Linked DNA regions of Spirosoma aureum. The protein of the gene in region 1 binds, or shares a complex with, the protein of each later gene. Links are inferred from orthologs where the notes say so. Each region holds a gene or a part of one and is shown on either strand. Other genes may lie near its edges. The genes, in order: carB and carA.

Evidence for each region.
Region 2: the proteins of carB (region 1) and carA are in contact, whole or in part, in a solved structure (PDB 1KEE), measured with the Escherichia coli proteins. The link is inferred for Spirosoma aureum from one-to-one orthologs.

What each region holds. Positions count from the first base shown.
Region 1 is NZ_CP050063.1:8,679,316-8,683,045, reverse strand. What follows is about bases 21-3,422. They hold carB (carbamoyl-phosphate synthase large subunit), read left to right. Parts: upstream 21-345; coding sequence 346-3,222; downstream 3,223-3,422. Outside these bases: G8759_RS34760 (DUF4394 domain-containing protein), read right to left, coding at 3,444-3,730. UniProt on the Escherichia coli protein: Large subunit of the glutamine-dependent carbamoyl phosphate synthetase (CPSase).
Region 2 is NZ_CP050063.1:159,945-163,098, reverse strand. Bases 105-2,930 are described here. They hold carA (glutamine-hydrolyzing carbamoyl-phosphate synthase small subunit), read left to right. Parts: upstream 105-878; coding sequence 879-1,982; downstream 1,983-2,930. Other genes in these bases: G8759_RS00585 (AAA domain-containing protein), read right to left, coding at 2,014-2,930; rplQ (50S ribosomal protein L17), read left to right, coding at 105-791. Also shown: more of rplQ, read left to right, coding at 21-104; more of G8759_RS00585, read right to left, coding at 2,931-3,154. UniProt on the Escherichia coli protein: Small subunit of the glutamine-dependent carbamoyl phosphate synthetase (CPSase).

The DNA.
Region 1 (3,730 bases):
AAAAATACGAGCCTACCCGACGTTTTCCAATTATTATTATTTACTGACCTGCCAATTTCGTTGCGCTAATTGGTACCTTGATGCAAAAAAATAGCGTCTGCTGAAGCTGAACCTAAGTCATGGCCATTTCGTAGTTGCCGGAATACGAGTGACCTATATCGAATAATTATATCGAATCGGCCTATTTCTAAAATTCCCCTTTTCCATTCCCGCTGAAACCCCTAATTTTGCAGGATTTTTGACCACCCCATAACGGATTGGTTGTCAATTAGCCACAGTTCGTCAATAGTTAATCGTTCATCATTCATTCGGGACCGCCCACGCGGTTCATTGTCCCGCTGAAAAATGCCCAAAAACGCTCAAATCCGCTCGGTTCTTATTATCGGTTCTGGCCCTATCGTTATCGGACAGGCCTGTGAATTTGATTATGCCGGTTCTCAAGCGGCCCGTTCTATTCGGGAAGAAGGTATTGAAGTTGCATTGATTAACTCCAATCCGGCTACCATCATGACCGACCCTATCAACGCCGATCATGTCTATCTGCTGCCGCTGGAGAAAAAGTCCATTGTTGAAATCCTGAAGAAACATCAGGAAATGGGACGGCCCATCGATGCTGTTTTGCCGACGATGGGTGGCCAAACGGCGTTGAACCTGGCTATCGACTGCGAAAAGGCTGGTATCTGGGAGAAGTTTAATGTAAAAATTATCGGTGTCGATATTCGCGCCATCGAGACGACCGAAGACCGGGAGAAATTCCGGTTACTGATGCTGAAGCTTGGTGCAGGCGTTTGTGAAGGACGCACCGCCCGGTCTTTTCTGGAAGGGAAAGAAATTGCACAGGAAATAGGATTTCCACTCGTTATCCGGCCATCGTTTACACTCGGTGGCACGGGGGGCGGCTTTGTTAATCATCCTGAAGATTTCGATAAGGCACTCACCGCCGGTTTGCACGCATCGCCTGTTCATGAGGTGCTGGTTGAGCAAAGCGTGATGGGTTGGAAAGAGTATGAGCTGGAGTTGCTGCGTGATAATAATGGCAACTTTATCATCATCTGCTCCATCGAGAACTTCGATCCAATGGGTATTCATACCGGCGACAGCATCACTGTTGCTCCGGCCATGACCCTGCCCGATACCCTCTACCAGAAAATGCGTGATCTGGCCATTCGGGTAATGGCCGGTATCGGACAGTTTGCGGGAGGCTGTAACATTCAGTTTTCGGTGAATCCGCAGACCGACGATATCATCGTTATCGAAGTAAACCCACGTGTTAGCCGATCGTCGGCGCTGGCGTCGAAAGCAACGGGTTATCCGATTGCCAAAATTGCCGCTAAAATGGCCGTTGGTTACAACCTGGACGAGTTGATAAACCCAATTACGGGCACGACATCAGCGTTTTTTGAACCTGCTATCGATTATGTGATCGTGAAAGTGCCGCGCTGGAATTTCGACAAATTTCCGGGTGCCGACCGTTCATTAGGTCTGCAAATGAAGTCGGTTGGTGAAACAATGGGTATTGGCCGTAATTTCCAGGAAGCCCTGCAAAAAGCCTGTCAATCGCTGGAAATTCGCCGGAATGGTCTTGGCGCCGATGGCCGTGAACTGACCGACCGCGATGCGCTGACCCAGAGTCTGGCTCATCCGAGCTGGAACCGTCTGTTCCACATCTACGATGCGTTCAAAGCCGGTATGTCTTTCCGGACTATTCAGCAGCTAACCAAAATAGATCCGTGGTTTCTACACCAGATCGAAGAGTTGATTGAGCTGGAGCGCGAGATTGAACAGTACGATCTGGATGATCTGCCGCCAGAACTGCTTCGTATTGCCAAGCAGAAAGGCTATGCTGACCGCCAGCTTGCTCACCTGTTGCAGGTGAAAGAAAGCAAGATTTATGACTACCGCCAGACGCACAATATCCGGCGCGTGTTTAAATGCGTGGATACCTGTGCGGCTGAGTTCGAGGCAAAAACGCCCTATTACTACTCAACGTTCAACAACCAGCTGCCGATCACAACCGACCGGCCGGAGCCTGTTTCTGATTTGCCGGGTAATGAATCGGTTCGGAGTAATCGGAAGAAAATTGTCGTGTTAGGTTCGGGACCAAACCGCATTGGGCAGGGCATTGAGTTCGACTATTCCTGCGTGCATGGCGTGTTGGCCGCTAAAGAAGCGGGTTATGAGACGATCATGATCAACTGTAATCCGGAAACTGTCTCGACCGACCCCGATATTGCCGATAAGCTGTATTTCGAACCTGTCTTCTGGGAACACGTTCACGCCATTATCATGCACGAACAGCCCGAAGGCGTCATTGTGCAGCTAGGCGGCCAGACGGCGCTCAAAATGGCCGAAAAGCTGACTCGCTACGGTATCAAGATTATCGGTACCAGCTGGGAAGCACTCGATCTGGCTGAAGATCGGGGCCATTTCTCCGATATGCTGCGCAAACTCGATATTCCGTATCCAAAATTCGGAACAATTCGCGAGTCGGAAGGAGCCATTGAGCTATCGCGGGAGCTTGGTTTCCCGCTCCTGGTTCGTCCAAGTTATGTGCTTGGTGGGCAGAATATGAAGATCGTCATTAACGAGAACGAGCTGGAGCAGCACGTGATGAAGATTCTGAAGGATATTCCGGACAATAACATCCTGCTCGATCACTTCCTGGAGAATGCGATTGAAGCTGAAGCCGACGCAATCTGCGATGGCGAAGATGTTTATATTATCGGCATCATGGAGCATATCGAACCGGCTGGTATTCACTCGGGCGACTCCTACGCGGTTTTACCAACGTTTGACCTGAGCGAGAATGTGATCCGACAAATTGAGGAGCATACCAAAAAGATTGCCGTTGCCCTCAAAACGGTTGGGCTGATCAACATCCAGTTCGCCATTAAAGACGAAGTAGTTTATATCATCGAAGCCAATCCGCGCGCGAGCCGGACGGTGCCGTTCATCTGTAAAGCGTATCAGGAACCTTATGTCAACTATGCAACGAAGGTGATGCTGGGCGATAAAAAGGTGAAGGATTTCGACTTTAAGCCGGTGAAGAAAGGCTACGCGATCAAGATTCCGGTATTCTCATTCAGCAAATTTCCGAATGTGAACAAGGAACTTGGCCCCGAAATGAAGTCGACCGGTGAAGGCATCTACTTCATCGATGATCTGACGGACGATTATTTTCAGAAAATATATTCCGAACGGAATCTGTATCTGAGCCGGTAAAATACATACGGCTTGTTTGTTAGGGTGTCAGTTTCCTAAAACTGACACCCTATTTTATTGTAGCTTTTTGTACATGACGGACTATTCTTCCGCGACTTTAGTATCGAAAAAGCCAGCTGCCCTCTACGCACACTCTGTCTGGTAAGCTGCCTACGTTGCGCACAAAAAAGCCCAACCTACTCACGCAGATTGGGCCGATAATTAATAGTTGGATTATGTCGTTAGAAACCCAGGCCAACGGCGAAGCCGCGAACCGATGGGTTGCCTGTGAGATTAGCGTTGAATGATGCGGCCCCTGACGACAGGTTGATCGTATAGACTTTAGTCGAACCGCCCGAACGCAGCAGCGCATAACCCATGTTCGAGGTACCACCGATATCGAAGCCGTTACCTCCTTCGATCTCAACACCAAGCGAACCAACTGGCACCAACGTTCCATTGTTGGGAGGTGTCTGCATCACTAACCAGGCACTGCCTGTACGGGTATCAATGTCGTAAAGGGTTGTTG
Region 2 (3,154 bases), 8.5 Mb from region 1 along the record:
ACCGTAAACCTCACAAGATAATGAGACACGGTAAAAAAGATAATCACCTAAGCCGGACGCACTCGCACCGCGAAGCGATGTTGCAGAACTTGGCGTCTTCGCTAATCCTGCACAAGCGGATCGAGACGACCGTAGCGAAGGCGAAAGAACTCCGCAAATTTGTGGAGCCTATTTTAACGCGGGCTAAAGACGATACCTACCAGAATCGTCGGGTTGTGTTCCAATCACTGACCAACAAAGAAACCGTAAAAGAACTATTCGGAGCTGTAGCTGATAAAATCGCCAGCCGTCCAGGGGGTTATACCCGGATCATCAAACTGGGTAACCGGTTAGGTGATAATGCCGAAACCTGCCTGATCGAATTAGTTGATTTTAACGAAATTCTGATTTCGGCTGCTGCTGAAAAAGCTGCATCAACGACCAAAACACGTCGTAGCCGTCGTGGTAGTGCTCGCCCAGCGGCTGAAGCTGCTCCTGCCGCCGAAGCGACCGAAGCTCCAGTTGCTGAGGTTGTTGCTGAAGTAGCTCAAACAACGGGTGATGACCTAACACTGATTGAAGGTATCGGACCAAAAATTGCTGAGCTGCTAAACAACGCTGGTATCACTACGTTTGCACAATTAGCTGCTTCAGAAGATGAAGCTGTTCAGCAAGTGCTGGCTGACGCCGGTTCTCGCTTTAACGTCCATGATGCAACAACCTGGAACGAACAGGCTGCTCTGGCACGTGATGGCAAACTAGACGAACTGAAAGAATTACAGGATCGTTTGAAAGGTGGTAAAGAAGAATAATTGAGTGATCTACCAACCAGTCATATAGAAATGGGTTAGCCGCACTGGTTAGCCCTTTTTTTTAGTCTTTTAAGCCAAAACGCATAAATGAAACATACGCAGCAACCTGAGGCCTTGCTTGTTTTGCAAGATGGTACCGTATATCGGGGATTAGCACTTGGTAAAAAAGGTACAGCCGGCGGAGAAATTTGCTTTAATACTGGCATGACCGGGTATCAGGAAATTTACACCGACCCATCTTATTATGGGCAGGTTATTATCAATACCACATCGCACATCGGAAATTACGGTGTGTTGAATGATGCCGAACAGGAGTCTAATAGCGTCAAGATTCGGGGGATGGTTTGTAACTTCTTCTCAAATATCCATTCTCGCTATACGGCCGATGGATCGCTTCAGGATTACTTTGAAAAGGCTAATATTGTTGGTATTCATGGTGTCGATACGCGGCAACTGGTACGCTATATTCGTTCGAAGGGCGTAATGAACTGTATTATCTCGTCTGAAATACTTGATCCGGTCGTTTTATTGGCAGAACTGCATAAAGTGCCCGATATGGAAGGGCTTGAACTTTCATCGGAAGTAAGCACAAAGGAATCGTACGAGCAGGGCGATCCGGATTCAAAGCTTCGGGTAGCAGTTCTGGATTTAGGGGTAAAGCGTAGTATATTGACCAACTTCAATGAGCGTGGTGTATTCTGCAAAGTGTTTCCGGCCAAAACACCATATAGTGAATTAGAAGCCTGGAAGCCGAATGGCTATTTTATTGCCAATGGTCCCGGTGATCCCGCAGCGATGCCTTATGCCGTTGAAACCGTAAAGCAGGTATTGGATGCTGAAACGCCCATGTTTGGTATTTGCCTAGGCCACCAGATCTTATCGCTGGCAAGCGGTATTTCGACCTACAAAATGCATAACGGCCACCGCGGCCTCAATCATCCGGTCAAGAATTTGATTACGGGCCATTGCGAAGTAACGTCGCAAAATCACGGGTTTGCGGTGCGGGCCGAAGAGGTCATGGATACGGCTAATGTTGAGCTTACTCACATTAACCTGAATGATAAAACGATTGAAGGTATTCGTCGGAAAGATAAGCCGGCCTTTTCGGTGCAATACCATCCCGAATCGTCGCCGGGGCCGCATGATTCGCGCTATCTGTTTGATCAGTTTGTTGGCATGATGAATGAATAAACTAAAAAAGCCTGGATTCGTCCAGGCTTTTTTAATTACCGGCTGATCGCCAGAATTCCCGGCTCCAGAAGCGTTGGAAGGGCCAGTTCCTGGCTCGAAGCGCAATCGGTAAATAGGCGTGTGATTGCTTCAGCGACTGTTGGTAATAGGCCTCATCATCGGTTAAAACAAGCGATTCATAAACCCCGTCAGCTTTAACCGTTAAGTCTGCAAAAGGAAGTTCGGGCTGCCAATCGGGATGCTGTACTTCTAATTGAACTTTTAAAAGTGAATTGATCGCCGGAGTCGGATTGGCCTGATAATAAGGTTCAAAACCTCCCTTGGCTACATTGAGAGCGTACTCAAGGTACGAGCGCAGTAACCTGGGGCCTTCATGCGCAGCCTCTGTCACCTTAAGTTGTTCGGGCCAAAGGCTGGTAACAACATACACACGCTCACGTGCTCGCGTGACAGCTACGTTCAGGCGATTGGCACCTCCTTTTGTATTTAAGCTACCAAATTGCATCGAAAGCCGTCCACGTTCGTCAGGAGCATAACCGATGGAGAAAATAATAATATCCCGTTCGTCACCCTGAACATTTTCGATGTTTTTTACCAGCAAAGGTGCCGGAAAGTCCCGCTCAGAATCAGCAGAAGACAGATTAGACATGCCCGCTGACTTGCTTTCCAGCATATCCTGAATTAGTTGCTGTTGTGGGTAGTTAAACGTCACAACACCGACCGATCGACCGGGCATTTCAAGGGCGATTTGATCGAGAAGTTCCAGAACGGCTTCGGCTTCGGCGAGATTCGCGTTTTTATCCCAGATGCCTTTAACGTTCAAATAACGGATAGCGGGTTCGTGCCGATTGGCATCGTTGAAATAAGGCAGGAGTTGTAATTTGTTCTGATAAAAATGCTGATTCGAGAACGTGATGAGATCTAGAGAGCGGCTACGGTAGTGCTCCGTTAGCGAAATCTGCGGCAGTTGCTGTGCTGCTAATTCAAGTAACGATTCAACTTCAAGCGCGGTCGGAAGCGTTTCATCAACTGCTTCCGGATCGTCTAACTGAACACGATAAAGATCACTAGGTCGAAGTTGTTGATTATCGCCAGTGACAACGACCTGCTTAGCCCGAAACATCGCTGGAATGCCATTTTCTGCGAAGCACTGGGAAGCTTCGTCGAAAATG